Regions from separate parts of the Plantactinospora sp. BB1 genome, predicted to be linked through region 2. Evidence: predicted binding sites of a transcription regulator. Region 2 holds the regulator's gene; the other holds the start of a gene.
What was found. The regulator HrcA, encoded in region 2, represses chaperone genes, less so after heat shock. The targets are predictions, from matches to a motif close to GGTTNGCACNCTCNNNNNGAGNGTGCNAACC.
Positions count from the first base shown of each region.

Region 1: a site for HrcA is predicted at 13,587-13,617, ahead of groES (co-chaperone GroES). Genes of this name have one in related genera too.

Region 1 is NZ_CP028159.1:5,534,839-5,549,991, forward strand. It holds gene C6W10_RS24100 (LCP family protein) at 1-120, shown strand, start outside; gene C6W10_RS24105 (hypothetical protein) at 139-1,131, shown strand; gene C6W10_RS24110 (M1 family metallopeptidase) at 1,334-2,797, opposite strand; gene C6W10_RS24115 (M1 family metallopeptidase) at 2,944-4,362, opposite strand; gene C6W10_RS24120 (GuaB3 family IMP dehydrogenase-related protein) at 4,388-5,506, opposite strand; gene guaB (IMP dehydrogenase) at 5,556-7,118, opposite strand; gene C6W10_RS24130 (DUF5319 domain-containing protein) at 7,425-7,850, shown strand; gene C6W10_RS24135 (response regulator transcription factor) at 7,876-8,067, opposite strand; partial or broken gene C6W10_RS39765 (helix-turn-helix transcriptional regulator) at 8,061-8,922, opposite strand; gene C6W10_RS24145 (WhiB family transcriptional regulator) at 9,176-9,586, shown strand; gene C6W10_RS24150 (molybdopterin-dependent oxidoreductase) at 9,624-11,189, opposite strand; gene groL (chaperonin GroEL) at 11,415-13,061, opposite strand; gene groES (co-chaperone GroES) at 13,141-13,455, opposite strand; gene C6W10_RS24165 (methyltransferase domain-containing protein) at 13,704-14,927, shown strand; gene ybaK (Cys-tRNA(Pro) deacylase) at 14,938-15,153, shown strand, end outside.
Region 2 is NZ_CP028159.1:7,987,944-8,003,096, forward strand. It holds gene C6W10_RS35085 (serine hydrolase) at 1-641, opposite strand, end outside; gene C6W10_RS35090 (histidine triad nucleotide-binding protein) at 784-1,137, opposite strand; gene C6W10_RS35095 (SDR family NAD(P)-dependent oxidoreductase) at 1,481-2,242, shown strand; gene C6W10_RS35100 (glycoside hydrolase family 3 C-terminal domain-containing protein) at 2,384-4,915, shown strand; gene C6W10_RS35105 (16S rRNA (uracil(1498)-N(3))-methyltransferase) at 4,994-5,737, opposite strand; gene dnaJ (molecular chaperone DnaJ) at 5,823-6,959, opposite strand; gene hrcA (heat-inducible transcriptional repressor HrcA) at 7,026-8,048, opposite strand; gene C6W10_RS35120 (DUF4870 domain-containing protein) at 8,329-9,087, shown strand; gene hemW (radical SAM family heme chaperone HemW) at 9,166-10,389, opposite strand; gene C6W10_RS35130 (enoyl-CoA hydratase-related protein) at 10,407-11,192, shown strand; gene C6W10_RS35135 (hypothetical protein) at 11,281-12,141, shown strand; gene C6W10_RS35140 (phytanoyl-CoA dioxygenase family protein) at 12,410-13,312, shown strand; gene C6W10_RS35145 (hypothetical protein) at 13,691-14,452, opposite strand; gene C6W10_RS35150 (GlsB/YeaQ/YmgE family stress response membrane protein) at 14,848-15,135, opposite strand.

The sequences.
Region 1 (15,153 bases), 2.5 Mb from region 2:
GGCAGCGGTTACCGGGGCGAGCAACTCACCTCGGTCGGCCGCAAGTTCATCGCCGAACTACGCGCCGGCCGGGCCGACGCCTACCTGGCGGCCAACCCGAAACTTGTGATCAGGAACTGAAGCAATAGCCTGCACTCGATGATCTCCGAGGCATCCGGCCTCGGGTCGTCGAGATTCGGGGAGGACAACATGCAGTTCGGTAAACGACTGACAGTCCTGGTCACACTGGTTCTCGGTTCCCTGGTCCTGTCTGGAACCCCAGCTCAGGCCGCCTATTACAACACCTACACCACCATCGCCAGCACCCCCAACACGAGCTGCTGCACCGGGGTACAGGGCTTCGCGGCCGGATCCACCTACCTCTACTCGATCAAGAACCGCACCAATTACGACGACACCTCGGTCATCTACCGCGTCCACAAGACCACCGGCGCGCGGGTGCTGATGACGAACGGCACGAACGGCGGGTCGACCAACCCGTGGCTCGGGCACGCGAACGACATGACGATCGTCGACATCGACGCGCAGCACCACATGTTCGTCGTCACCATGAAGGCGAGCGGCCCGCAGCTCGTGCGGCTCCGCTACGACGGCACCACCTACTACCACGCCGGGTCGTACCAGTTGCGTCTCAACGGGGCCGTGGCGACGCCGTCCGGAATCCACCGCGTCTCGGTCACCAGCACCACGATCACGTTCATGTTCAAGAGTGGACGGACGATCTACAACGGCAGTCTCCCGCTGCGCGCCTCCTCCGGGACCATCGAGCTGACGAACGCGTTCAACCTCCAGGTCGACGGCGCCCTCGTCAACGGCGCGGTGGTGCCGGACCTCGGAACCTTCACCAACCAGGGCTTCTTCTACGACGCGCCCAAGAAGGTTCTCTACTACCCGCTGACCAAGGAGAACCGCAGCATCGTGCTCGTCTACCGGAACGTGTCGCCGACGACGACCGGAACCGCGCCGGCAGCCGCCGACCTCTCCTTCCGCATCACCTCCTCGGCGTACACGTTCTTCGAGATCGAGGGCGTGGGAATCAGCGACGGCAAGCTCTACTTCAACACCAACCGGGCGAACTCCAGCGGCGCCCACGACGCGATCCACGTCTTCGACGGCTACGTCGCGGCCTGACGCATCCCGACCAGCGCGGAATCGCTGTGACTCAGCGATTGAGTCACAGCGATTCCCACGCCGGTTGCCGCGAGCGATGCCGAGCGCCATACCGTGGCCGCAGCCGGGCCGTCGTCGATCTCGCTCGCCCCGTGCCTTCCCGGTGCACCGACGGCCGCGATCGGACGCGGCCCGGCTCGAAGCACCGGCCCGCGCCGCTGCGTTATTCGGCGTGCTTCGGCCGGGCCGGGCGCTTCTTGCCATAGAGCCAGGCGTCGAAGAGGGCGTCCAACTGCTGGCCAGAGACCCGTTCGGCGACCGCCACGAATTCCTCGGTGCTGGCGTTCGCGTCCTTCTTCTCCGCTGCCCAGGTGCGCAGCAGCTTGAAGAACGCGTCGTCGCCAATGGTGACCCGCAGCGCGTGCAGCGTCATGCCGCCGCGCTGGTACACCGATTCGCTGAAGATGTTCGCCGCGCCCGGCCTACCCGGCGGGAGCTGCCACACCGACTTGTCCATCTGCTGGTAGCGCACGTCGAACGCCTGCTGGGCCCGCTGCCGGCCGGAGTGTTCCGCCCAGAGCCACTCGGCGTATGTGGCGAAGCCCTCGTTGAGCCAGATGTCCTGCCAGGTCTTCAGCGCCACGCTGTTGCCGAACCACTGGTGCGCCAACTCGTGCGCCACCACCTCGTTGCGGGCGTTCGGTCCGAAGAAGACGGAGGCGTAGACGGGGCGACTCTGCGTCTCCAGGGCGTACCGGATCCGGTCGTCCGCGACCACCACCCCGCCGTACGCCTCGACCGGGTACGGGCCGAAGAGCGTCTCCAGGTAGTCGGCGACCTTGGTGGTGCTGGCCATGGCCGTGTCGGCGGCACCCCTGCGCACCGAGTCGGCCACCGCGGTATAGAGCGGCCGCCCCTTGTGGGTGCCGGTCTTCACCCGGTACTTACCGATCACCAGCGTGCTCAGGTAGCTGGCCATCGGCGTGCTCTCCGACCATTTCCAGGTGGTCCAGCCGGCGTCGACGGTACTGCCGCCCGGGGTGCCGTTGCTGATCGCCACCAGGCCCTTCGGCACGGTGATCTCGAAGCTGTAGGTCGCCTTGTCCACCGGGTGGTCGTTCACCGGGAACCAGGTGCTCGCCGACTCCGGCTGACCGAGCGCGATCGCGCCGTCGGTGGTGTGCAGGAAGCCGCCGTCGCCAAGGTCCTTGTTGCGCAGCGGTGCGGGCTTACCGTGGTACTCGATCACCGTGCTGAACCGGGTGCCGGTCGGCAGCCCCTTCGCCGCGGTGACCACCAGTTCGTTGCCCTGCCGGGCGGAGGTCGCCGGTGCGCCGTCCACGGTGACCGACCGTACCGTAAGGCCGGCCAGGTCCAGGTTGAACCGGGCCAGGTCGGCGGTGGCGCTCGCCGAGACCGTCGCCGTGCCGCTGAGCTGGTCGGTCTTCGGGTCGTACCGGACCTTGATCTCGTACCGGTCGACGTCGTAGCCGGCGTTGCCATACGTGGGGAAGTAGTCGTCGCCGACACCGTTTGCACCCGGCTGGAAGTTGTAGCTGGGGGTGGCGGAGGGGGTCGGGCCGGGCGGCACCGCCGTCTTCTCCGGGTCGCCCTGGCAACCGGTCAGGCCGAGCGCGCCAGCCACCACCATGCCGACTGCCGCCCGATAGCGCCGCGTCGTCGTCATCTGCACCAATCCGTGAGTGATTCCCGACGCGACCTGCTGCGCCGTGGGGGACTGTGACCCTACCGTCGGTGATTCGTCACGGGCTGCCGGGTCACCGGCGGTTGCGATCGGGCGTACCAGCCGATCGCCTGGCCAGACCAACGCGTTCAGGGAACGGGTGGTGCCGTGGTGCCGGAGAGCCAGGCGTCGAAGAGCGGCCGCAACGGCTTCCCGGAGACCCGCTCGGCATGCGCGACCAGGTCGTCGGTGGTCGCGTTGCCGTCCCGCCGCTCGGTCGTCCAGCTCGTCAGGATCCGGAAGAACGTCTCGTCGCCGACCGTACGCCGCAGCGCGTGCACGGCCAGCGCACCGCGCTTGTAGACCGCCCGGCTGAAGATCTCCGACCGGCCCGGGTCCAGCGCCGGCTCCGCCCAGTCGGTGCCGGCGTACTCCTGCTCGAACATCGTCTGCGCGCTCGGCCCGCCGTCGTGCTCGGTCCAGAGCCACTCGGCGTAGCTGGCGAAGCCCTCGTTGAGCCAGAGGTCGCTCCAGCGCCGGATCGAGACGCTGTCCCCGAACCACTGGTGCGCCAGCTCGTGCGCCACCACCTCCAGGTTCGGGCCGGTGGCGAAGAACGAGGGGCCGTACACCGGGCGGGACTGGGTCTCCAGGGCGTACCCGATCCGGCTGTCGGCGAGCGCGATCCCGCCGTACGCCTCGAACGGGTACGGGCCGAACCGGCTGGCCAGGAAGTCGACGATCTCACCGGTACGGGCCAGTGACCGCTCCGCCGGCCCGCCCGCCGGCAGGCCCTCGGCGATCGCGGTGACCAGCGGCTTGCCGGCGTGCGTACCGGTGCTGACCCGGTATTTCCCGATCACCAGCGTGACCAGGTAACTGGCCATCGGGGCCCGCTCCGCCCAGCGCCAGGTGGTCCAGCCGGCGTCGGTGCTGCTGCCGCCCGGGGTGCCGTTGCTCAGCGCCGCCAGCCCGTCGGGCACGGTGGCCTCGATCCGGTAGGTCGCCTTGTCCAGCGGATGGTCGTTGACCGGGAACCAGGTGCTCGCCGACTCCGGCTGGCCGAGCGCGATCGCACCGTCCGAGGTGTGCAGCAGCCCGCCGCTGCCCAGCTCGGGGCTGCTGATCGGGGCCGGCTTGCCGGAGTAGCGGACCCGTACCCCGAACCGGCTGCCCTCGCCGAGGCCGGTGGCCGGGGTGACCACCAGCTCGGCGCCGGTCCGGGCGTGCGCGGCGTCGACGCCGTCCACCTGTACGGACGAGACGGTCAGCCCGGCCAGGTCGAGGTTGAACCGGGACAGGTCCTGGGTGGCGGTCGCCTCGATGCTGGCGTCGCCGGTCAGCTCGTCGGTCGCCGGGTCGTACCTGACCCGGAGGTGGTAGCTGGCGACGTCGTAGCCGCCGTTGCCGTAGGTCGGGAAGTACGGGTCGCCGATCCCGGGCGCGCCGGGGCGGAAGCCCTCGGTCGGCCGGTCGTCCCGGCGGGTGCCGGTGCAGCCGCCCGTCGAGAGCGCCACCAGCAGCGTCGCCAGTACGCCGGCCAGCGCCGGCCGCCCCGGCCTGATCATCACGCCTCCGCGATCACGGTGGCGACTACCGGTCGAGGACGAGCCCCACCTTCTGGAACTCCTTCAGGTCCCGGTAGCCACACTTGGCCATCGCCCGGCGCAGCCCGCCGAACAGGTTCAGTTGGCCCTCCGGGTCGTCCGACGGCCCGTAGAGCAGTTTCTCCATCGAGCCGAGCGGCTCGTCGGCCACCCCGTAGGCGCCGCGCGGCAGCTTCGGGTGGCTGGCCGCCGGGTGCCACCAGGCACCGCCGGCCGGCGCCTCGGCGCAGAGCGAGAGCGGCTCGCCGAGCATCACCGCGTCGGCGCCGCAGCCGAGCGCCTTGGCGATGTCGCCGGAGGTCTGCAGGTCGCCGTCGGCGATCAGGTGCACGTACCGGCCACCGGTCTCGTCGAGGTAGTCCCGGCGGGCCGCCGCCGCGTCGGCGATCGCGGTGGCCATCGGCACCCGGATGCCGAGCACCGACTCGGTGGTCGACCAGTCGTCGCCGCCGAGCCCGACGATCACGCCGGCCGCGCCGGTACGCATCAGGTGCAGCGCCGTCTTGTAGTCGGTGCAGCCACCGGCGACGACCGGCAGGTCGAGGTCGGCGATGAACTCCTTGAGGTTCAACGGCTCGTCGGTGGTGGAGACGTGCTCGGCCGAGACGATGGTGCCCTGGATCACCAGGATGTCCACCCCGGCGTCCAGGATCACCGGGGCCAGTGCCAGGGTGTGCTGCGGGGAGACCCGGACGGCGACCGTGGAGCCGCCCTCGCGCATCTGCCGGACCCGCTCGGCGATCAGCTCGGGGCGGATCGGCTCGGCGTACACCTCCTGGAGCCGGCGGGTGGCCGCGGAGCCCTCCTCCAGCCGGGACAGCTCCTCCAGGATCTTGGCCGGCTCCTCGTAGCGGGTCCACAGCCCCTCGACGTTGAGCACCCCGAGCCCGCCGAGCCGGCCCAGGGTGACCGCCGACTCCGGGCTCATGGTGGCGTCCGACGGGTGCCCGACGCAGGGGATCCCGAACTGGTACGCGTCGAGCTGCCAGGCGGTCGAGACGTCGTCCACGTCCCGGGTACGCCGGCTCGGCACGATCGCGATGTCGTCCAGGTGGTAGCCGCGCTGTGCGGTCTTGCCCAGCCCGATCTCGACCACGTCACGCATGGGTCACTCCAGAGTAGAAAGGGGGGTGGTGGCGGGGAGGCGGTGACCGTCAGCGGGTGTGGTAGTTCGGTGCCTCGACCGTCATCTGGATGTCGTGCGGGTGGCTCTCCTTCAACCCGGCGGCGGTGATCCGGATGAGCTGTCCCCGGCGGTGCAGCTCGGGGATGGTCTCCGCGCCGACGTAGCCCATCGCCAGCCGCAGTCCGCCGACGAGCTGGTGGGCGACCCGGGCCAGCGGGCCACGGTAGGGCACCTGCCCCTCGACGCCCTCCGGCACCAGCTTCTCCTCGCTGGCCACGTCGTCCTGGAAGTAGCGGTCCTTGGAGTACGACCGGGCCTGCCCGCGCGACTGCATCGCGCCCAGCGACCCCATCCCCCGGTACGCCTTGAACTGCTTGCCGTTGATGAACATCAGCTCGCCGGGGCTCTCCTCGGAGCCGGCGAGCAGGCTGCCGAGCATCACGGTGTCGCCGCCGGCCACCAGCGCCTTGGCGATGTCGCCGGAGTATTGGATTCCGCCGTCGGCGATCACCGGCACCCCGGCCGGGCGGGCGGCCCGGGCCGCCTCCATGATCGCGGTGATCTGCGGTACGCCGACCCCGGCGACGATCCGGGTGGTGCAGATGGCGCCCGGCCCGACCCCGACCTTCACCGCGTCGGCACCCGCCTCGACCAGCGCCTTCGCCCCCGCGTAGGTCGCCACGTTCCCGCCGATCACGTCGACGGTGGTGTCCTTCTTGAGCCGGCCGACCATGTCGAGCACGGCCCGCTGGTGCCCGTGCGCGGTGTCCACGATCAGCACGTCGACCCCGGCCTCGACCAGCGCGCGGGCCCGCTTGTAGGCGTCCTCGCCGACCCCGACGGCGGCGGCCACCCGGAGCCGGCCGGCGTCGTCCTTGGTGGCGAGCGGGTACTGCTCGCTCTTGGCGAAGTCCTTGACGGTGATCAGGCCGCGCAGCCGCCCGTCCGGGTCGACGATCGGCAGCTTCTCGACCTTGTGCCGGCGCAGCAGGTCGAGCGCCTCCTCCTTGGTCACCCCGACCTCGGCGGTGACCAGCGGCATCGGGGTCATGATCTGGCGTACCGGGGTACCGCCGTCGGTGACGAACCGCATGTCGCGGTTGGTCACGATGCCGACCAGGGTGCCCTGGGCGTCGGTCACCGGCACCCCGGAGATCCGGTAGCGGCCGCAGAGCGCGTCGACGTCCCGCAGGGTGTCGTCCGGCCCGCAGGTGACCGGGTTGGTGACCATGCCGGCCTCGGAGCGCTTCACCAGGTCGACCTGGAGCGCCTGGTCCTCGATCGAGAGGTTGCGGTGCAGTACCCCGATGCCGCCGTTGCGGGCCATCGCGATCGCCATCCGCGCCTCGGTCACCGTGTCCATCGGGCTGGAGACCAGCGGGATGGCGATCTCGACGTTGCGGCTGAGCCGGGTGATGGTGTTCACCCGGCTCGGGATGATCTCGGACTCGCCGGGTTGCAGCAGTACGTCGTCGAAGGTCAACCCGAGCGGCACCACCCGGGCCGAACCGGCCGGCAGTTCGGGCAGGTGCCCGGCGAGCTGGTCGGCGTCGGTGGCCAGCGGAAGGTCGTTGGTGGGTCGGTTCTCCACGATGTGTCCCCTGCTGCTGTGGTTGACGATGCTTGTTGACGGTGCTCTGGTCGGTTGACGGTGCTCCGGTTGACGATCGACGACGGTCACCGCCGACCCGGCCGCGATCTCGCCGACGCGGGTCGGTCGGCGCTGAGCTGGTCGGACAGGCTGCCCGCGCGGGGCGGCGCCAGGGTTCGCCCCGGGGTACGGCGCGATGGTTCATCGTACCCATCCGGCGGGGTGGGCGTCGCGGGCGCGGGTACAGCGGCGGTACAGGCCACAACGGGTGACCACGCCGGGCGGTGTTGGGACTACGGTGGAGGGGTGCACGAGGAGCCGATCGACCCGTTCAACGGTGACCCCGCCGATCCCTCCGCCGGCCTTGACGACCCGGGCGAGGAGACCGAACTCGACCCGCTCAGCGAGGTCGAGCGCCAGGACGTGCTGGAGGACCTCGCCGACCTGGAGATCTACCAGGCGCTGCTGGGTCCGGTCGGGGTACGCGGCCTCGTGATCGAGTGCGAGGACTGCCGGGAGCCGCACTACTTCGACTGGGACCTGCTCCGGGGCAACCTGCGGCACCTGCTGACCTCGGGCCGGCCCCGGGTGCACGAGCCGGCCTACGATCCCGACCCGGATCACTACGTCACCTGGGAATACGCCCGTGGCTACGCGGACGGGGTGCACGACACCCTGAGCGAGACCGCCGACGAGAACGAGGGCGAGGCCGAGACCGAGACCCCGCGCTGAGCGGGGACGGCCCACCGGGTGGGGGTCAGGCCACCAGGCCGGCCCGGAACCCGGCCGCCACCGCGTGCGCCCGGTCCCGGGCTCCGAGCTTGCGGAACAGGCGCCGGGCGTGGGTCTTCACGGTGTCCTCGGAGACGAAGAGTTCCCGGCCGATCTCCGCGTTGCTCTTCCCGTCCGCCATCCCGACCAGCACCTGCATCTCGCGCTCGGTCAGCACCGGCCGGCGGGCCGGAGCGGCCCGGCCGGCTCCGCCCGGGCCGTCGGCGCCGCGCGACTCCTGGCCCGGAGCGCCTCCGCCGGGCCCGTCCGGGCCGGCCTTCTCCGTCGGGTACGACTGCCCCGGGGCGGTACCGGTCGAGGTGCCCTGGTCGGTCGGCGCGTTCGGGTCGTCGCCACGCTGGGCCGGTACCACCGCCGGCCCGGTCGGCTGTTCCCCGGTGGTCTCGCCGGCACCGGTACGCGATTCCGGGTCCTCGCGCCGACGCGGGGCCGACTCGTCCCCCGGTGAGCGGCCGCCCGGCGTCTCCCCGCCCGGACCGTCCCGGCCGGGTCCGGTGGGCGCCCGCACCACACTGCCCAGCCGCTGCCCGGCCGAGGGCTGGCCGCCCGGCTCACCGGGCTCGCCGCCGCGGCCGGCACCGACGGGACCGGCCTGACCGCCGCCGGCCAGCGCGCCGCCGGGCAGGGCGGCACCGCCCCGACCGGGCCGGCCGCCGAGCAGCAGGATCGCCTTCGCGACCACGCTCACCAGGTCGTGGTCGCTGCCCTGGATCAACCCCCGGGCGCCGGCCGCGATGGTCGCCGCGGCGACTCCCGGGTCCTCGGCGCCGAGCAGCAGGATCGCCGCCCCGGGTGACCGGGCCAGGACCCGCCGGGTGAAGCCGACGCTGTCCGGGCGGGTGAGCGCGGTGTCCGCGAGCACCACGTCCGCCGGCCGCTCGGCGAGCCGGAGCATGGCTTCGGGGTCGGACACCGCGGTGCGGACAGCGGCGGCCAACCCGAGCCGGGCCGCCGCCGCCGCGACGTTCTGGGCCGCGAGCGGGGTCCGGACGCAGACAAGAACGGTGCGCACGGTGCTCTCCTCTCCGCAACGAGGAGACCACGCCGGTGAATGATCATGATGAGTTTCCACGGATGAACCACAAACTTTTTGGACGATTCGCCCCAGGGAGCGGATTCGGCGCCAGAAGTTCGCGATCAAGTACGTGTGAGCCGTCCACACCCGGGGTACCGGAACCCGTGGTCGGATCGGTGCGCCTGCGCGGCCCGCCGCCCGGATCTCGGCCGAGCAGGTCATCGCGGTGCCGCGCGGAAGGAGGGTGCTGATGTCGAACGTACGCAGGCTGCCTGGACCCATCGTCGATCTGTGGGAGTGGCAACGGCTTGGCGCGTGCCGGGGCCGGGACAGTGCCCAGTTCTTCCACCCGGAGGGTGAGCGAGGCTCGTCCCGCAACCGTCGCGAGGCCAGCGCCAAGGCGGTCTGCGTGACCTGCCCGGTTCGTGCCGAATGCGCCGCCCACGCGCTCGCCGTACGCGAGCCGTACGGGGTGTGGGGTGGCTTCAGCGAGTCCGAGCGGCTCCGCCTGCTCGCCGTCGGCTGGGAGGACCTCGCCGACCGTCGACAGAGCCGGGTGGACGTGGCCAGGCTGGAGGCCCGGCTCGGCCGGCCGTTCCGGTCGACGATGCCCGCCACCAACGCTCGGCCCGAGCCGGTACCGATCCAACGCTCCGCCTGACCCGACGACGGCCCGCGCCCGGCCCGCCCCCGGGCGCTCAGCCCACCGTCACGGTGACCGTGTGCCAGCCGGTGGCCCCGTCCGGCTCGACCGGGCGCGACTGCCCGGTCTGCACCGCCCCGGTCGCGTCGGTCGCGCGGACCCGCAGGGTGTGCTCGCCCGGGGTGGCGAGCCATCGCCAGGACCACTGCGCCCAGGTGTCGGTGGAGACCGATCCGGCCAGGGTCGCCGGCTGCCAGTCCCCGTCGTCGACGCGTACCTCCACCCGGCGGATCCCGACGTGCTGCGCCCAGGCCACCCCGGCGACGGTGACCGGGCCGGCCGGCACCGTCCGGCCCGCCCGTGGGGTGTCGATCCGCGACTGGGTCTTGACCGGCCCCCGCGCCGACCAGCCCCGGGGCACCCAGTAGGCGTCGAAGTCGGCGAAGCTGGTCAGCTCCAGCTCCACCACCCACTTGCAGGCCGAGACGTAGCCGTACAGGCCGGGCACCACCACCCGGGCCGGGAAGCCGTGCTCGATCGGCAGCGGTTCGCCGTTCATCCCGACCGCCAGCATCGCGTCCCGGCCGTCGGTGAGCAGCTCGGTCGGGCTGCCGCAGGTCCAGCCGTCGGAGGAGCGCGCCACCACCTGGTCGGCGCCGGGCAGCGGCCCGGCCTCGGCGAGCAGCGGGCCGAGCGGTACGCCGAGCCAGCGGGCGTTGCCGACCAGCTCCCCGCCGACCTCGTTGGAGACGCAGGCGAGGGTGATGTGCCGTTCGATCATCGGCCGGGCGAGCAGGTCGGCGAAGCGCAGCGTCACCGGGTTCCGCACCCGACCGTGGATCCGCAGCCGCCAACTCTCCGGGTCCACCCGGGGCACCACGAGTGCGGTGTCGATCCGGTAGAAGTCCCGGTTCGGCGTGACGTACGACGACAGCCCCGGAACCCCGAGTTCGGCGGTTGCCGGCACCGGCGCCGCCGGGCTGGCCGGGGCCGGCAACTCGACCGCCGCACGGGCGGCCGAGACACCCCGCCGGGTCGACAGCCAGCGCCCGCCGAAGCCACCCACCGCCGCCCCGCCGACCGCGAGCCCGACCCCGGTCAGGAACCGCCGCCGGGCGTACTCGTCCGGGTGGGCGGTGACCGCGACGGTCGGTGCGGCCAGGGACCGGCCGAGCGGTCCGGCGACGAAGAGCCGCAGTACGCCGGCCGCGAGTACGGCGCCGACCAGCGAGGGGAGCGCGGCGAGCGGGCCGGCCTCGGGCCGGGTCAGCGCCGCGAGTACCCCGACCGCGCCGAAGAGGGCGATCCCGGCGTACCCGAGGGGCCGTGACCGGACCGCGACCAGCCCGACCAGGACGGCGAACCCGGCCAGCAGCACGGCGGTGCCGACCAGGAGTGCGATCTTGTCGTAGACGTAGAAGACGTCGACGGCGAACCGCTTGAGCGGGGCGGGCGCCAGGTCCACCACCGCGCCGCCGACCGCGACCAGCGGGGCGGAGCGGGCGCCGGTGAACACCGCCACCACCTCGGCCGCGCCGACCGCGACCGCCGCGGCGGCCACCCCGGCCAGCGCACCGAACCGGCGCGGCAGGGCGCCGCGTCCCGCCGGGGTCGTCGCCATCGGCCCGTCACCGCCCAGATCCGGGAGCACCCTCATCGGACCAGTGTCCATCGGCCGTGGCCCGGGCGGAAAGGCGCCGGGGTTCGTGGGCCGGGGCGGCGACAGCCCGGAAACGAAGATCCGCGTGAGCGGGGCCGGACGTGGGAGGTCCCACGCCGGCCCGCTCACGCGGATCCCGGTGTCGCGGTCGGGCGGTGCGGATCGGTGTGATCCGGACCGGACCGGTCAGAAGCCCGGACCGTGCTGGTGGCCGTGACCGTGACCGTGGCCGTGCCCACCGGCGGCGGCCGGCTCGGCCTTCTCCGGCTTCTCCACGACCAGGCTCTCGGTGGTCAGCAGCAGCCCGGCGATCGACGCCGCGTTGGTGACCGCGTTGCGGGTCACCTTCACCGGGTCGATGATGCCGGCCTTGGCCAGGTCCTTGTACTCGCCGGTGGCGGCGTCGAGGCCGTTGCCCCAGCCCTGCTCGGCGACCTTCTGCACCACCACGTAGCCGTCGTGGCCGGCGTTCTGGGCGATCCACCGCAGCGGCTCGACCAGTGCCTTGCGGACGATCGAGACGCCCACCTTCTCGTCACCGGTCAGGCCCAGGTCGCCGTCGAGCGCCGAGCGGATCTGCACCAGCGCGGCGCCGCCGCCCGGTACGGTCCCCTCCTCGACCGCGGCCTTGGTCGCGGCGATCGCGTCCTCGATGCGGTGCTTGCGCTCCTTCATCTCGACCTCGGTCGCCGCACCGGCCTTGATCACCGCGATGCCGCCGGAGAGCTTGGCCAGCCGCTCCTGGAGCTTCTCGCGGTCCCAGTCGGAGTCGGACGCCTCGATCTCCTTGCGGATCTGGGTGATCCGCTCGGAGACGTCGTTGTCCCGGCCCCGGCCGTCGATCACGGTGGTGTTGTCCTTGTCGACCACCACCCGGCGGGCGGTGCCGAGCACCTCCAGGCCGACCGAGTCGAGCTTGTAGCCCAGCTCGGGGGCCACCACCTCGCCGCCGGTCAGGATCGCCATGTCCTGGAGCATCGCCTTGCGCCGGTCGCCGAAGCCGGGCGCCTTCACCGCGCAGACCTTGACGGTCTTGCGGATCGCGTTGACGACCAGGGTGGAGAGCGCCTGCCCCTCCACGTCCTCGGCGATGATCAGCAGCGGCTTCGCGGTCTGGAGGACCTTCTCCAGCAGCGGCAGCAGCTCCTCGATCGAGGAGATCTTCTGGGTCGTGATCAGGATGTACGGCTCGTCGAGCACCGCCTCCTGCGACTCGGTGTCGGTGACGAAGTTCGGCGAGATGAAGCCCTTGTCGAACTGGAGACCCTCGGTGACCTCCAGCTCGGTGGCGAGGGTCGAACCCTCCTCGACGGTGATGACGCCGTCCCGGCCGACCTTCTCCATCGCCTCGGCGATCAGGTCACCGATGGTGGCGTCCTGCGCCGAGATGGTCGCCACGTTCGCGACCGACTCCCGGCTGCCCACCTCGACGGCCTTCTCCAGCAGTGCCTCGGAGATCTTCTCGGCGGCCAGGTCGATGCCCCGCTTGAGCGCGGCCGGCCCGGCACCGGCGGCCACGTTGCGCAGCCCCTCCCGGACCATGGCCTGGGCCAGCACGGTGGCGGTGGTGGTCCCGTCGCCGGCGACGTCGTTGGTCTTGGTCGCCACCTCCTTGACCAGCTGCGCGCCGAGGTTCTCGTACGGGTTGGTGAGCTCGATCTCCTTGGCGATGGTCACGCCGTCGTTGGTGATCGTCGGAGCACCGAACTTCTTGTCCAGGACGACGTTGCGCCCGCGCGGGCCGAGAGTGACCTTGACCGTGTCCGCGAGCGTGTTGACACCGTGCTCCAGCAGGTGCCGGGCGTCATCCGAGAAGCTCAGAATCTTCGCCATTGTGTAAACAGGGTCCCTTCACGAGCGCTGCCCCGGCCCGGCAGGGCCGGTCCGGGGCAGCGTCACTGGATCAGTCAGATCACTTCTCGATGACGGCGAGGACGTCGCGGGCGGAGAGCACCAGGTACTCCTCGCCGGCGTACTTGACCTCGGTGCCGCCGTACTTCGAGTAGATGACCGTGTCGCCGACCTTCACGTCAACCGGGATCCGGTTGCCGTCGTCGTCGAAACGGCCGGGGCCGACAGCGAGGACGGTGCCCTCCTGCGGCTTCTCCTTGGCGGTGTCGGGAATCACGATGCCCGACGCCGTGGTCGTCTCAGCCTCGTTCGCCTGGACCAGGATCCGGTCCTCGAGCGGCTTGATCGCAACCTTGGTCGCGGTAGTCACGGGCATACCCTCCTGGGGTACTGGTTTCTGTGCCGGCCGGCGAGCCGACCAGCGTCAATCTGCCACATGCCACCGGGCGGGTCCGTCGTCGCGGGTGCCGGTCCGCCTGGCGTTCAGCTCCCGGACAGCGGCCCGAAAGCTGGCACCCTCGGTTTGAGAGTGCTAACGGCAGGTTATGCCGACGGCTAGCACTCCGTCAAGGAGAGTGCCAACCCGACACGCCCGGGACCGCCCCCGGCCGGCACAATGCTCCGGTGGACGTCGAGCAGCTCGCCGCGCTGCGTACCCCGGACGGGTCAACCGCGCTGGCCACCGCCGCCGAGCTGGCCGGCGGCGACCCGCTGGGCGCGGCGGCCGCGCTGCGCTCGGCCGGGGTACCCCCGGGGCTGGCCGCCGCCGCGCTGACCCAGGCCGAGCTGCGGCGCCGGGCGACCGCCAAGTTCGGCCCGGCGGCGGCCCGGATGTTCTTCACCCGGGCCGGGCTGGAGCAGGCCACCCGGGCCGGGGTCGCGGCCCGGCGGGCCGCCCGGCTGCGCGCCGCCGGGGTGGCCACCCTGGTCGACCTCGGCTGCGGTCTCGGCGCCGACGCGCTCGCCGCCGCCCGGGCCGGCATCCGGGTGTACGGCGTGGAGGCGGACCCGGTCACCGCGGCGATGGCCGCCGCGAACGCCGAGGCGGCCGGGGTGGCGGACCGGTTCACCGTCACGCTCGGCGACGCGACCCGGTTCGACCTGACCGCCGTCGACGACCCGGTCGACGCGGTCTTCTGCGACCCGGCCCGGCGCCGGGCCGGCACCGGCCGGCGGATCTTCGACCCGGCCGCCTACTCCCCGCCCTGGGACTTCCTGCTCGGCCTCGCCGACCGGGTGCCCCGGACGGTCTTCAAGGTGGCGCCCGGGATCGACCACCGGCTGCTGCCGGCCAGCGCCGAGGGCGAGTGGGTCAGCGTCGACGGCGACCTGGTCGAGGCGACCGTCTGGTCCGGCCCGCTCGCCGCCGCACCCCGTCGGGCCACCCTGCTGGCCGGGACGGCGGTGCACGAGCTGACCGGGGACGGGACCCGCCGGGCCCCGGTCGGCCCGGTCCGGCGCTTCCTCTACGACCCGGACCCGGCGGTGGTCCGGGCGCACCTGGTGGCCGAGTTCGCCGGTACGGTCGACGGCACCCTCGCCGACCCCGAGATCGCGTACGTCTACGCCGACGCCGCCCGGCCCACCCCGTACGCCCGGTGCCTGGAGGTGCTCGAGTCGCTGCCCTTCTCGCTGAAGCGGCTGCGTACCCGGCTGCGCGACCTCGACGTCGGGCGGGTGGAGATCCTGAAGCGGGGTTCGGCGCTGGAGCCGGAGCGGCTCCGCCGCGACCTGCGGCTGACCGGCTCGCTGCCGGTCAGCCTGGTGCTGACCCGGGTCGCCGACGCACCTACCGTGCTGCTCTGCCGTCCGGTGCCGGCCCCGGAACCGGCGGCGTCGACCGGGTAGGGTGCGGACCGTGGCGGGCAGGGGCACACCGGCGACCGCGCTGCTGACGCGGCAGCGGATCCCGCACACGCTGCACCCGTACGACGTCGCGCCGGAGACGCCGAACTACGGCGCCGAGGTGGCGGCGGCGCTGGGCGTACCGCCGGAGCGGGTCTTCAAGTCGCTGGTCGCCAGCGTCGACGGGGTGCTGACCGTGGCGGTGGTACCGGTCACCGGGGAACTCGAC
Region 2 (15,153 bases):
CCGAGGTCGGTGTTCGGCTCCGGCCGGGCGTGGTCGGAGTAGGCGTCGACCAGGAACCCGGTCGCCGCGCCGGCCGGCGGCTGCGGCTGGGTGTCGGCCAGCCCGAGCGGACCGAGTACCCGGTCGGCGAGCACCTCCGCCCAGGTACCGCCACGCAGCCGGGCGACCGCCTGGCCGAGCAGCGCGGCGCCGAGGTTGGAGTAGTGGAAGCGGCGGGCCGCCGGGAGCACCCGTTCGGCCCGGGCCAGGTCGGCGAGGAACTCGTCGAGTTCCGGGGTGTGCAGGGTGTCCCAGATGTCGCCGTACGGCTCGCGTTGCACCCCGGAGGTGTGCGACAGCAGCCGACGTACGGTCAGTTCGCCGTGCGCCGGTACGTCGAGGTGCGCGCCGATCGGGTCGTCCAGGTCGAGCAGGCCGTCGTCCCGGCACTGCATCACGAGTACGGCGGTGAAGGTCTTCGTCACCGAGCCGATCCGGAACGCCGTACCGGGGCCCAGCGGCGCGTCGTTGCCGGTGGTGCCGACCGTGCAGGTCCGCAGCGGCCGGTCGGCCCGGTGCAGCGCGGCGGAGACCGCCGGGATCCGGGACTCGGCCTGCGCCTGCCGGACCAGCCGCTCGAACCGTCCGTCTCCCTCGGCCACGATGCCCCCTCGCCGGCGATCCCTTCGCCAAGATCACGGATCCTAACGCCCGCCCACCTGGCCGTCCCCGCTGGCCACCGCCCCGGCCGCCCCGGTCCGCGCGGGTTTCCCGACCGGTGGGGCGGGGCGGGGGAAGCCGCGCTCAGCGGGCCAGCATCGGCCCCAGCGGCGCGCCGCCCAACACGTGGGCGTGGGCGTGGAAGACCTCCTGCCCGCCGTACGGGCCGGTGTTGAAGATCAGCCGGAAGCCGTCGGCGGCCAGTCCCTCGGTCTCGGCGACCACCGCCGCGGTGCCGAGCACGTCGCCGGCCAGCCCGGGATCGGCCTCGGTCAGGGTCACCACGTCGGCGTAGTGCTCCTTCGGGATCACCAGCACGTGCACCGGTGCCTTCGGGTCGATGTCCCGGAAGGCGAGCGTGGTGTCGGTCTCCCGGACGACGGTGGCCGGGATCTCGCCCGCGACGATCCGGCAGAACAGGCAGTTGGTCTCCATCATCGCCATCGTAGGGGCTGCCCCTGCCCGACGCGGCCCGGCCGGCACCCGGCACGACGCGGCCCGGCCGGCACCCGGCACGACGCGGCCCGGCCGGCACGCGACACGACGCGGCCCGGCCGGCACCCGGCACGACGCGGCCCGGCCGGCACCCGGCACGACGCGGCCCGGCCGGCACGCGACACGACGCGGCCCGGCCGGCACCCGGCACGACGCGGTCCGGTTGACGCACGGCGCGACACGGCACCGTTAGCGCACGGCGCGACACGGCCCGGCCGGCGCGCTCCGGCACGGGCCGGGCCGGCCCGGTCGGGCCGGGGTGGGCGGCGACCGGCATCATGGCCGGATGACTGGACGAGCGGTGCTGGTGACGGGGGCGTCCCGGGGGATCGGGCGGGCGGTGGCGACGGCGTTCGCCGCCGGAGGCGATCGGGTGGCCGTGCACCACCGCGACTCGACGCCGCTGGCCGAGCAACTCGTCGCGGCCCTGCCCGGCGAGGGGCACGTGGTGGTCCGGGCCGACCTGGCCGACCCGGAGGAGGTACGCGCGATGGTCGACGACGCGGCCGACCGGCTCGGCGGCCTGGACGTACTGGTGAACAACGCCGGGGTCTTCGGCAGTGCGGATGCCGGGCACCCGGTCTTCGAGTCCTCCTACGAGCAGTGGCAGCAGCAGTGGCGCCGCACCCTCGACGTCAACCTGCTGGGCGCGGCCAACACCATCTGGTGTGCCGCCCGGCACCTGCCGCAGCCGGGTGGCCGGATCGTCAACGTCTCGTCCCGGGGCGCGTTCCGGGGCGAGCCGACGCAGCCGGCGTACGGCGCCAGCAAGGCCGGGCTGAACGCGCTCGGCCAGTCCCTGGCGGTGGCCCTCGCCCCGTACGGCATCGCGGTCGCCACGGTCGCGCCCGGCTTCGTCGAGACCGACATGACCAACGAGCACCTCAAGGCGCCGCGCGGCGACGCGATCCGGGCGCAGAGCCCGTTCAACCGGATCGCCCGGCCGGAGGAGATCGCCGCCGCCGTGCACTGGCTGGCCTCGCCCGAGGCGGAGTGGGCCTCCGGCACCATCGTGGACCTCAACGGTGCCTCCTACCTGCGTACCTGACCGCCGCCGCCGAACGACGCCGACCGGCGCCGGACGACGCCGACCGGAGTAGTCCGGAAATCGGGCGGTGGTCGTCGGGCGGCGGGCGGCGGCCCGGACTGGCAGGATGATCGATATCCGGCCGGTGGAAGGGGCGCGACGATGACGGTGGATCGGCGGGACACGGCGGAGGCCGACGGAGCGAAGGCCGACGGGGCGGACGCGGCCGACGGGGCGGACGGGACGAAGGCCGACGGGGCGGACGCGGTGGCCGACCCGGCGGAGGCGGTGGTCGAACGGGCGCTCGCCGCGCTGGACCTGGAGACCAAGGTCCGGCTCCTCTCCGGCCAGGACTTCTGGACCCTGCCGGCCGTACCCGAGATCGGGCTCGGCTCGCTGGTCATGTCCGACGGCCCGATCGGGATACGCGGCGTCCGCTGGGCCCCGGACAACCCGTCGATCGCCCTGCCCAGCCCGACCGCGCTGGCCGCCACCTGGGATCCCGCGCTGGCCCGGCAGGCGGGCCGGGTGCTCGGGGCCGAATGCCGGCGCAACGGCATCCACCTGCTCCTCGCCCCCACCGTCAACCTGCACCGCAGCCCGCTCGGCGGCCGGCACTTCGAGTGCTATTCGGAGGATCCGCTGCTCAGTGCCGAGATCGGCGTCGGTTACGTCACCGGCGTACAGGACCTCGGCGTCGGGGCCACGGTCAAGCACCTGGTCGCCAACGACTCGGAGACGGACCGGATGACCGTGGACGTCCGGGTCTCCGAACGGGCGCTCCGAGAGCTCTACCTCGCCCCGTTCGAACGGATCGTCGCCGCCGGGGTCTGGGCGGTGATGGCGGCGTACAACGGGGTCAACGGGCACACCATGACCGAGCACGCCGGCCTGCTCCGGGACCTGCTCAAGCGGGAGTGGGGCTTCGACGGGATCGTGGTCTCGGACTGGACGGCGGCGAGGAGCACTGAGGCGTCCGCGAACGCCGGCCTCGACGTGGTGATGCCGGCCGCCGGGGACCCGTGGGGCGCCGCGCTGGTCGCCGCCGTCCGGGCCGGCACGGTCGCCGAGACGGAGGTGGACGACAAGGTACGCCGGGTGCTCCGGCTCGCCGGCCGGGTCGGGCTGCTCGACGGCGTACCCCCGGCGGTGGCCCCCGCCGACCGGCCGCGCCCGCCGGACGGCGCCGCCCTGGCGCACGCGGTCGCGGTCCGCTCCTTCGTGCTGGCCCGCAACGACGGCGACCTGCTGCCGCTCGATCCGGGTCAGCTGCGCCGGGTCGCGGTGCTCGGCGCGCTCGCCGACGACGCGCAGATCCAGGGCGGCGGCAGTGCGCTGGTCGTGCCGCCGCACGCCATCTCCCCGCTCGCCGGGCTGACCGCCGCGCTGCCCGAGGCCGACCTCGACCACGCGGTCGGCGCCGACCCCCGGCTCCGGCTGCCGGCGGCCGGCGGGGTGGCCTGGACGCCGATCACCGCGACGCTGCGCGACGCCGACGGCCGGGAGCGCTACCGGACGGAGCTGGACCGGGCGACGGTGCGCTGGATGGGTGAGCTGCCCGACGGGCTGCCGCCGGAGGAGCTGGTCAGCATCGAACTCGCCGCCGTGCACACGCCGCTGCGCAGCGGCACCGCCCGGCTCGCCGTCGAGGGCTTCGGGGTCCTCACCCTCACCGTGGACGGCACGGAAATCTTCGACGGCCCGCTCTACGAGCCGTCGGAGGAGCCCGGCACCGTCTTCCGGGCCACCGTGGAGCGCCGGTTCGAGATCGCCGTACGGGCCGGTGAGCCGGTCGAGGTACGGCTCACCCGCCGGATGGTCGACGGCGAGCACCCGGGCTTCGTCTCCGTCACCCTCGGGCACGCCGAGCCCGCGGTCGCCCCGGACGACGCCCTGCTCGACGAGGCGGTCCGGATCGCCGCCGACGCCGACGTGGCGGTGGTGGTGGTCGGCACCACCGAGGAGGTCGAGTCGGAGGGGTTCGACCGGAGCACGCTCACGCTGCCCGGCCGGCAGGACGAGCTGGTCCGGCGGGTCGCGGCGGCCAATCCCCGGACGGTGGTGGTGGTCAACGCCGGCTCCCCGGTGCTGATGCCCTGGGCCGACGAGGTGGCGGCGATCCTGCTCACCTGGTTTCCCGGGCAGGAGGCCGGGGCGGCGCTCGCCGACGTGCTGCTCGGCCGGGCGGAACCGGGCGGACGGCTCCCCACCACCTGGCCACGCCGCCCGGAGGACTGCCCGGCGCTTTCCACCACCCCGGTCGACGGGGTGCTCGACTACACCGACGGGATCTTCGTCGGCTACCGGGGCTGGCGGGCCGCACCGCTCTTCCCGTTCGGGCACGGCCTCGGCTACACCGACTGGGCGTACGAGTCGCTGACCGTCGAGGAGGGGGCGGAGGGGCCGGTCGCGGTGGTCACCGTCCGCAACACCGGTCGCCGCCCCGGCCGCGAGGTGGTGCAGGTGTACGTCGGCCCGGAGGCCGCCGAGCCGGACCGTCCGGTCCGCTGGCTGGCCGGCTTCGCCGCTGCCGAGGCGGCTCCCGGAGCGGCGGCGACGGTCCGGGTGCCCCTGCCGGCCCGGATCTTCCAGGTCTGGGAGCGGGACGGTTGGCAGACCCGCCCCGGCCGTTACCGGGTCGAGGCGGCGCACAGCATCGCCGACATACGCCAGTCCACAACCCTCGACCGCTGACCCACCCCTTCCCGCAAGATTCTTGTAGATCTGTGGTTCGGAGCTGACCGCAGATCTACAAGAATCTTGAACTGCGGGTCACCATCGGCCGAGGCGGGTGGAGAGGACGGCGAGGGCGGCGACCCCGGCGGTCGAGGTACGCAGCACCTCCGGGCCGAGCCGGACCGGTACGGCACCCGCCGAGGTGAGCGTCGCCAACTCGGCCGGCGACACGCCTCCCTCGGGACCGACCACCAGCACGATGTCGCCGGAGGGCGGCAGGTCGGCGGTGCCGAGCCGCGCCCGCGCCTCCTCGTGCAGCACGAAACCGGCCGCCGCCTCGGCGACCCGCCGGGCCACCGCCCGGGTCGACTCGTCCGGCGCCTGCGCCGAGCCGGCGACCGTCGGCAGCCAGGCGCGGCGGGCCTGCTTGGCCGCCTCACGGGCGGTCGCCGCCCAGCGGTCCCGGGCCCGGGCGCCCCGGTCGCCGCGCCACTGCGCCACCGAACGCTCCGCCGCCCAGGGCACGATCTCGTCCACCCCGACCTCGGTCATCGCCTGCACGGCCAGCTCGGCCCGGTCGCCCTTGGCGATGCCCTGCACCACCACCAGCCTCGGGTCGGGCGGGTCGACGTACCGCCGGGAGGTGACCGCGGCGGTCAGGGTGCCCCGGCCGACGGCGGTGACCACGGCGGTCAGGGTGCCGCCGCGTCCGTCGGCGAGCAGCAGTTCCTCGCCGGTACGCAGCCGCTGCACGGTCGCCGCGTGGTGCCCCTCCGGACCGTCCAGCGTGACGGAGTCGTCCGGCGGCAACGACTCGACCAGGAACAGCGGCGCGCTCACGGCGAGCAGGTTAGCGGGTCGTCCGGCCGGCACGGCTCGCCGGCCGGACGACGCGCCAATCAGGCGTGGCCGTCAGGCGTGGCCGTCAGGCGTGGCCGTTGAAGGCGTCGCGCATCCGGGAGAAGAAGCCGCCCTGCTTGGTCAGCTCGGCGACCTCCTCGCCCCGGGTCTTGGCGAACTCGCGCAGCATCCGCTCCTGCTCGGCGTCGAGCTTGGTCGGGGTACGCACGTCGAGGTGCACGTAGAGGTCGCCCCGGCCGGTACCGCGCAGGTGTGGCACTCCCCGGGCCCGCAGCCGCAGCGTCGAGCCCGGCTGGGTGCCCGGCTTGACGTCGACCGGCTCCTCGCTGTCCAGCGTCTTGATGGTCAGCCGGGTACCGAGTGCGGCGGCGGTCATCGGCACGGTGACCCGGCAGTGCAGGTCGTCGCCCTTGCGGGAGTAGACGTCGTGCGGCCGCTCGTGGATCTCGACGTAGAGGTCGCCGGCAGTACCGCCGCCGGGGCCGACCTCGCCCTGCTGGGCCAGCCGGATCCGCATGCCGTCCTCGACCCCGGCCGGGATCTTGACGGTCAGCGAGCGACGGGTACGCACCCGGCCGTCCCCGGCGCAGGTCGGGCAGGGGTGCGGGATGACCGTGCCGTACCCCTGGCAGACGGTGCACGGCCGGGACGAGACGACCTGGCCGAGGAAGGTGCGCTGGACCGACTGCACCTCGCCCCGCCCGCCGCACGCCTCGCAGGTGGCCAGGTGGGTGCCGGGCGCCGTGCCGGCCCCCGTGCAGGTGGTGCAGAGCACGGCGGTGTCCACCGCGATCGGCGCCTCGACCCCGAAGGCCGTCTCGTGCAGGTCGAGTTCGAGCCGCAGGATGGCGTCGGCACCCGGCCGGGTACGCGGACGCGGCCCCCGGGAGCCACCCGCCGCGCCGAAGAAGGCGTCCATGATGTCCTGGAAGCCGACGAACGGCCCGCCGGCACCGCCCGGGCCGGCACCGGGGCCGCCACCGGGAGCCAGCGGGTCGCCACCGAGGTCGACGATCTGCCGCTTCTGGTCGTCCGAGAGGACTTCGTACGCGGCGTTGATGTCCTTGAACTTCTCGTGTGCCTCCGGATCCGGATTAACGTCCGGGTGGTACTGCCGCGCCAACTTGCGGTAGGCGCGCTTGATGTCGTCGTCGGAGGCGTCCCGGCTGACGCCGAGAATCCCGTAGTAGTCCTTGGCCACTGCGTTCCGTGTCCTCATGTCTGTCTCGCGTTACCGTCCGCCGGTCGTCAGGGGTGAGCTTGGTGGTCAGTTCTGCGCCAGCACGTCGCCGACGTAGCGTGCCACGGCCCGCACCGTGGCGATGGTGCCCGGGTAGTCCATCCGAGTGGGCCCCAACACGCCGAGTCCGCCGACGATGGTCGTACCCGGACCGTATCCGGTGCTGACCACCGAGGTGGCCCGCAGGTTGTCGATCTCGTTCTCGTCGCCGATGCGCACCTGGAGGGTGTTCGGCTCCACCTCGCCGATCAGCTTGAGCAGAACGACCTCCTCCTCGAGCGCCTCGAGAATCGGTCGCAGTGAACCCTGGAAGTCGAGCAGTCCGCCCCGGGTCAGGTTGGCGGTGCCGGCCATCACGATCCGCTCCTCGTGCCGCTCGACCAGGGTCTCCAGCAGCACCGTGGCGAGCGTGGTCATCGCCGGGCGGAGCCCCGGAGGCACCTCCTCGACCAGCGCCTGGACCAGCGGCGGGGTGTCGGCCAGCTTCTTGCCGACGAGCCGCTCGTTGACCAGCCGGCGCAGGTCCGTCACGTCGTCGGCGGTGATCGGGATGGGCAGCTCGACCAGCCGCTGCTCCACCCGACCGGTGTCGGCGATCATGACCAGCATCAGCCGGGTGGTGGAGATCGGCACCAGTTCCAGGTGCCGGACGGCGGAGCGGGCCAGGCTCGGGTACTGCACCACGGCCACCTGCCGGGTGAGCTGGGCGAGCAGCCGGACCGTACGGTGCACCACGTCGTCGAGGTCCACCGCGCCGACCATGAAACGCTCGATCGCCCGGCGCTCGGCCGGGGTGAGCGGCTTGACCCGGGAGAGCCGGTCCACGAAGAGCCGGTAACCACGGTCGGTGGGCACCCGGCCGGCGCTGGTGTGCGGCTGCCGGATGTAGCCCTCCTCCTCCAGCACGGCCATGTCGTTGCGGACGGTGGCCGGGGAGACCCCGAGTTGGTGCCGCTCGACCAGGGCCTTGCTGCCGACCGGCTCCTGGGTGGCGACGTAGTCCTCCACGATCGCGCGCAGCACGTCGAGCTTGCGGTCGTCGAGACCCATCCTCACCTCCCTGCGACGTCCCGGCCCCGGCTGGGCGAAACGACCGGGGCGACCACGACGGTCGGGCCAGGTCCGCCCTGGCACTCGACTGTAGCGAGTGCCAGTCTACGACCAAGGCGTACCCGGCGCGATGATCGTTTGGAGGGGATATCCGAACCTGGACAACAGGCTTGCCAGCACACCCTACCCCGGTGGACCTAGCAGGTACGGTCGGCCATTGTCCAGATTCGATTCGGGGGGCGGCTGGCGCTGGTTGATCGGGAGTCCTACCGTGACCTCCATGACTGAACCGCCTCGCCCTCCCGGAGAATACGGCGGTCCGCCCCAGGACCCGACCACCCCGATGAATCCGGGCCAATACCCGACACCAGGCGAGGGGTACCCCCCGCCCGCCGCACCGCAGTACGGTGCGCCCGGCACGCCCCCGCCGACCTCGGGCGGCGGGACGTACCCGACCTCGGGCGCGGGGACGTACCCGACCTCCGGTGGCGGGACGTACCCGACGTCAGGTGGCGGGACCTATCCGACCTCCGGTGGCGGTTATCCCCCGCCCGGCGGCGGCTACCCGCCGGCCGGCGGTTACCCACCTCCCGGTGGCGGCTACCCGCCCCCCGGCGGTCAGCCCCCGGGTGGGTACCCGGGCGCCGGCTACCCGCCGCCGGGTGGCTACCCGCCGCCGGGCAACCCGTACGGCGCCCCGGCACCGTCCGGCTACGCCAACAGCGACGAGAAGACCTGGGCCCTGATCGCGCACTTCGGCGGCATCGTGGTCGGCTTCATCGCCTCGCTGGTCGCGCTGCTCGCCAAGGGCAACGAGTCGCCGACCGTACGCGCACACGCGGTCGAGGCGCTCAACTTCCAGATCACCTGGGGCATCATCTCGATCGTCTCGCTGATCGTCGGGACCTGCACCATCGTGCTGTTCTTCCTGCCGTTGATCGCCTGGGTGATCGTGCTGATCTTCTCGGTCATCGCCGGCATGAAGGCCAACGAGGGCGTGCTGTACCGGTACCCGATGACCATCCGCATGATCAAGTAACGCCCGAACCGTCTCCGCGACGGCCCGCGCCGGCTCCGGCGCGGGCCATCGCGCCATCCGGGGTCGAAACGGGTCGGATCAGGGCAGCAGGTCCCGGACCACCGCGTCGGCCAGCAGCCGGCCGCGCAGGGTGAGCACGGCCCGCCCCGCGTCGTACGCCGCCCCGTCCAGCAGACCGGTCCGGCAGGCTCCGGCCGCAGCCGCCCGACCGGCGTCGTCGAGGACCGACAGCGGCAGCCCGGCGGCGAGCCGGAGCCCGAGCAGCACCTCCTCCGTCCGCCGCTCCTCGGCCGAGAGCACCTCCCGGGCCTGCCCCGGGGAGTGCCCCGCCGCCAGCCGGGCCGCGTAACTCGACGGGTGCTTGACGTTCCACCAGCGGACCCCGCCGACGTGGCTGTGCGCGCCGGGGCCGAGGCCCCACCAGTCGCCGCCGGTCCAGTAGAGCAGGTTGTGCCGGCAGGCCGCGGCCGGCGTACGGGCCCAGTTGGAGACCTCGTACCAGGAGAAACCCGCCGCCGAGAGCGCCGCCTCGGCGGCCAGGTAGCGGTCCGCCGCCACGTCGTCGTCCGGGTACGCCAGCTCGCCGCGCCGCATCCGGGCGGCCAGCCGGGTGCCGTCCTCGACGATCAGGGCGTACGCGCTGACGTGGTCGACCCCGGCGGCCAGCACCGCCCGAAGCGACGCCGCGAAGTCCTCGGCCCGCTCCCCCGGCGTTCCGTAGATCAGGTCCAGGTTGACGTGGTCGAAGCCGACCTCCCGGGCCTCCTGCGCGGCCTCGGTGGCCCGGCCGGCGGTGTGCCGGCGGTCGAGGATCGCCAGCACCGGCGGGGCGGCCGACTGCATGCCCAGGGAGATCCGGGTGTAGCCCGCCGCCCGGAGCGCCTTGAGCGACTCCCGGGTCACCGACTCCGGGTTCGCCTCCGTGCTGACCTCGGCGTCGGCGGCAAGTCCCCAGGTCCGGTCGATGCCGTCCAGGATCCGGGCCAGGTCGTCCGGGGGCAGCAGGGTGGGGGTACCGCCGCCGACGAAGACCGTGTCGACCCGGGCCGGCGGCCGATCGGCCAGCACCCGGTCGGCCAGGCGCAGTTCGGCGAGTACCTGGTCGGCGTAGCCGTCCCGGCCCGCCGAACCGCCGAGTTCGGTCGCGGTGTACGTGTTGAAGTCGCAGTAGCCGCAGCGGCTGGCGCAGAACGGCACGTGGACGTAGACGCCGAAGCCGCGGTCACCCACCGTGGCCAGGGCGGCGGCGGGCAGCGCCCCGTCGACGGGTACGGGCTCGCCCGCTGGGAGCACTCCAGGCATGGGACTAGTGTGCCGGCATGACCTCAGCCCCTGATCCGCTCGTCCGGGTGTCTACCACGCACGGAGTGACAACTCTCACCCTGGACAGCCCGCGCAACCGCAACGCGCTCTCCAGCGCCCTGCTCGGTCAACTGCTCGACGCGCTGGGCGCGGCGGCGGCCGACGACGACGTCCGGGTGGTGGTGCTCTCGCACACCGGGCCGGTCTTCAGCTCGGGTGCGGACCTGAAGGAGACGGCGGCGGCGTACCGCGAGGGCACGGTGCCGGTGGCGATGCTGGGTGACGTGCTCGCGGCGATCTGGGAGTGCCCGAAGCCGGTGGTGGCTCGGATCGGCGGGCCGGCCCGGGCCGGTGGCCTCGGCCTGATCGCGGCGGCCGACGTGGCGATCTGCGCCCAGGAGGCCACCTTCGCGTTCACCGAGGTACGGCTCGGGGTGATCCCGGCGGTGATCTCGGCGACCGTACTGCCCCGGTTGCAGCCACGGGCCGCCGCCGAGCTGTATCTGACCGGGGACACCTTCGACGGCCGTCGGGCGGCCGAGATCGGGTTGGTCACCACGGTCACCTCGGCCGAGGCGCTGGACGAGACGGTCGCCTCGTACTGCCTGGCGCTGGTCCGGGGTGCCCCCGGCGCGCTGGCCGGGGCGAAGGAGCTGCTCCGGCGCGGCTCGACGGAGAGCTTCCGGGCCGAGCTGGCGCGGCTGCGCGACCTCTCGGTGCGGTACTTCCACTCGGAGGAGGGGCGCGAGGGTGTTGCGGCGTTCGGGGAGAAACGGCCCGCCCGGTGGGTACCCGGTAGCTGACTCGGGCCCGGCCGGCCGCTGACCCGACCGTGACCCGGTCCGGATTTTGGGCGGTCGAAGTAGGCTGTGTCCGACTATCGGGCAGGGGGTGGCGGTGCGGACTCGGGCCGTGGTGGCGGCGGGCGTGGCGCTCGCGGCGGTTGCCGGATTCGGCGTCTACCTGGGTGCCCGGGAGTTCGGGCACAAGCTGCCGCTACCCAGCGCCGCCCCCGGCTGCGTGGTCGAGGCGGACGGCCGTGTCACGTTGAACGCCGAGCAGATGGCGAACGCGGCCACCATCGCCGCGGTGGGCATCCGGCGCAAGATGCCGGAGCGGGCCGTGGTGGTGGCCCTGGCGACCGCGTTCCAGGAGTCCCGGCTGCGCAACCTGGCCGGCGGCGACCGGGACTCGGTCGGGCTGTTCCAGCAGCGGCCGAGTCAGGGCTGGGGCACGCCGGAGCAGATCCGGGATCCGCGCTACGCCGCGACCAGGTTCTACAACGCGCTGAAGAGGGTCCGGGGCTGGGAGCAGATGGAGGTCACGGTCGCGGCCCAGCGGGTGCAGCGGTCGGCCTTCCCCAACGCGTACCAGCAGTGGGCGGACGAGTCCGAGGTGCTGACCCGGGCCCTGCTCGGCAACGCCACCGGCGCGGTGGCCTGCACGGTGGGCCGGGAGCCGGCGATGCGCGGGAACGCGGCGGCGGTGGCGTTGACCGCCGGGCTGAAGCTCGACTGGGGCCGGCTGGAGACCTCGGTACCAGCCGAGTTGACCGGTCTGGCCGTACCGACGACGGATCCGCAGGTGGGCTGGCGTTACGCGCACTGGCTGGTGTCGCACGCCGACGACCACGGGGTGAAGACGGTGCGCTTCGGCGACCTCCAGTGGACGGCGGACGGCGGCACCTGGGCGCCGGTCAAGGGCGTACCGCCGACACCGCACCAGGTGGTCGCCGAGGTCTTCACCGACTGAGCCGCCTTCGCGGACTGATCCGCCGGCGATTCTGTTGCTTCCCGGAACGATCACTAACTGGCAGTGATTGCACAAACGGTCAGATCGCCACAGACTCCCCCATTTTTCGACCGTTTCGTTGCCGTGTGTCAAAGGCTCGCTGCCCTGCGTACCCCCGGATGGCCGCCGCCGATCCGACGGCCGAGCGCCGGGCTGCGGGTCTTGCGGAGGGAGTTACGATCGGCAGCCTGTGCTCAGAAAGAGTTTCACCCTATGGGGAGGGGACGCGGTGTTCGACTACGGCGGCCGCACTGGCTACGAGCCGATCAGTGACACGGATCGCAAGGAGTTCCACGAGCAGGGCTTCCTGTTGCTCCGCAACGTCCTGACCGAGGACCACCGCGCGGCCCTGGAGGCGGCGGTCGACCGGGTCTACGCCGAGGAGAAGGCGAAGGGCAACACCACCAAGGACGGCACCCTGCACCTGCTCGGCTTCCTGGAGCGGGACGAGCTCTTCGGCGAGCTGCTCACCCACCCGATCTCCTTCCCCTACATGTGGGGCCTCGCGGGCTGGAACATCTACACCCACCACAACCACCTGGACGTCACCCCGCCGGCCCTGGAGCCGGAGAAGCCGTACTGGGGCTGGCACCAGGACGGTTACCGGCAGAACTCGGACCCGGAGACGATGGATCCGAACCTGCCCCGGCCGATGTTCTCGCTCAAGGTCGCGTACGTGCTCTCCGACCTCTCCGAGAAGGGCCGGGGTGCCACCAAGGTCATCCCGGGCAGCCACCTGTGGAACTCGCTGCCGCGTCCGGCCGACCTGACGGTGCAGAACCCGGACCCGGAGGGGACCGTGGAGATCACGGCCAACCCCGGCGACGCCTTCATCTTCGACCGGCGGCAGTGGCACTCCCGGTCCACCAACCTCTCCAACATCACCCGGAAGATGCTCTTCGTGGGCTACACCTACCGGTGGATCCGCCCGTTGGACGAGCTGCACCCGGACAAGAACGGGCAGTGGTACCAGAACCGGACCCCGGTGCAGCGCCAGCTGCTCGGCGAGGGTACGCACACCGCCAACTACTGGGGCATCAACTGGAACGGGTACGTCGACGACGAGATCCCGCTGCGCAAGGAGCTGAAGGAGCGCGGTCTGCTCGACCGCAGCATCCCCTGGCTGCGCTGAGCTTCCGGGCCGAGGGTGGTGGCTGTGCCGATTCCGTCGGGGCCGGCGCAGTCACCACCGCTTTGTTTCCGGAGATCGGGCCGGACCCCGACCGGTCAGCCGGCCGGTGATTTCCGGCCGCCGGTTCCGGAACCCTTTGCGCTGAATGGAACCGGCGCATAACCCTGGGTAATTCACCCGTCGCATTGGCAGTTCTACCGATGCCGTAGGAAGTGGTTCGCGACGAGCCTGCCGCCTCGGCCGGGATGCGGTCGCCGATTCGGGTGGACGGCGACGACCGGTCGGCGCCTATTCTCCCCGCGGAACGCGGACGCCAACGCGACGGAATTGCCGAACCATTCATGTTCAGCCGAGCCGACCGGCACCGTTCGGGTCGCGCTAGGCCAGCCGACCGGACATCCGGTAGACGTCGATGAGAAGGGCCCAGAGCTCGTTATTCAATGGCTGGCCCTCCTCGTTGGTCAGCCGGTGCGCCGGACACTTCATGGTCGGGCTGGTCACCTCGACCCCGTGCGGCGGGACGCTGCCGAACCGGATCCTCTGCTGCCCCTCGGGGCCGACGGCACGGAACTTGTCCGGCCCGATCCGGAAGGCGCCCCGGACGATGTCCGCGACGGTGAACCTCGGATGCTGGATCTCGGTCGGGTCGCCGGTCAACTGCCGCATCCGGGCCATCTCCTGCTGGTCGTGCAGGACGGAGAGGCTGGCCAGCATGGAGGTGCTGCCCCGCAGGGTGCGCTCCAGCGTCTCTCCGGACAGGCCCAGGGTGTCCCGCCCGTAGCTCAGGGCCGACTCCAGGCAGATCAACGCCTCCAGCAGGGCGAGGCTGATGTTGCGCTTGAACTTGTGTCGCAGCGAGGCGGCCAGCTCCTCGGCACCGGCACCCGGACTCGGCACCAGCTGGTCCTCCCAGACGACCGCCTCCCGGTGTGCGGCCACGACCGCGACGGCGCGCTCCAGCACCGGTGTCGGGTGTGCGAACATGCCGTCGACCAGGTCCCGGAAAAGCTGGTCGAGCCTTTGCAGATTCTCGACGAGATCCCGGCCCGGCCCGTCCTGCCGCAATTCCCTCAGCCCACTGGAAACCCGCAGCGCGGAGAACCACTCTTCGACCAGGGGGGTGTACGCCTCAAGGTACAACGCGACCTTGGGATGCTGATCCGAAAGCTGTAGAGGCGACACCCTGACGCTTCCCGGGAGAGAGTCCGTGGACACTTACAGAGCGTAACATGGGGAGATCATTTGAGCAAATGCGAATGGACGTTCACAACTATAGGTGATGCCGGCTAGTCGATCACGACAGTCGATCGTACGGCCGTGGTGAATTTAGCGGTTCCCGGCAATCGGCGCCAGACCGATCCGGCCCGATCTGCCGCTCCCGCCGGCAGCGGGTTCGACGCTCCGGCCGGCAGCGGGTTCGACGGCTCCCGGCGACAAGCGGGCTCGACGGCTCCGGCGGCAAGCGGGGCGAGAACGCCAGCAGGGGCGCCGGCCGAGAGTCGGCCGACGCCCCTTGCTACCGGGGAGCGGGGTGCTCAGTACCGGCTGACTCGGCGCCGACGGCCGACTCCGGCCACCAGGGCCACACCGATGGCGGCGAGCGCGACCTGGATCAGCAGCTCCATCCAGTCGATGCCGGCCGTCTCGGTCGCGATACCGGCGGCCCGGGCGATGACCGTACCGAGCAGCGCGGCGCCGACACCGATCAGCATGGTCAGCCAGATCGGGATGTCCTGGCGGCCTGGTACGACCAGACGACCGAGGGCGCCGATAACGAGACCGACGATGAGCGCGGTGATGATACCCCAGACGGTGAGTTCCACGGCCGTCCTCCTTCGGAT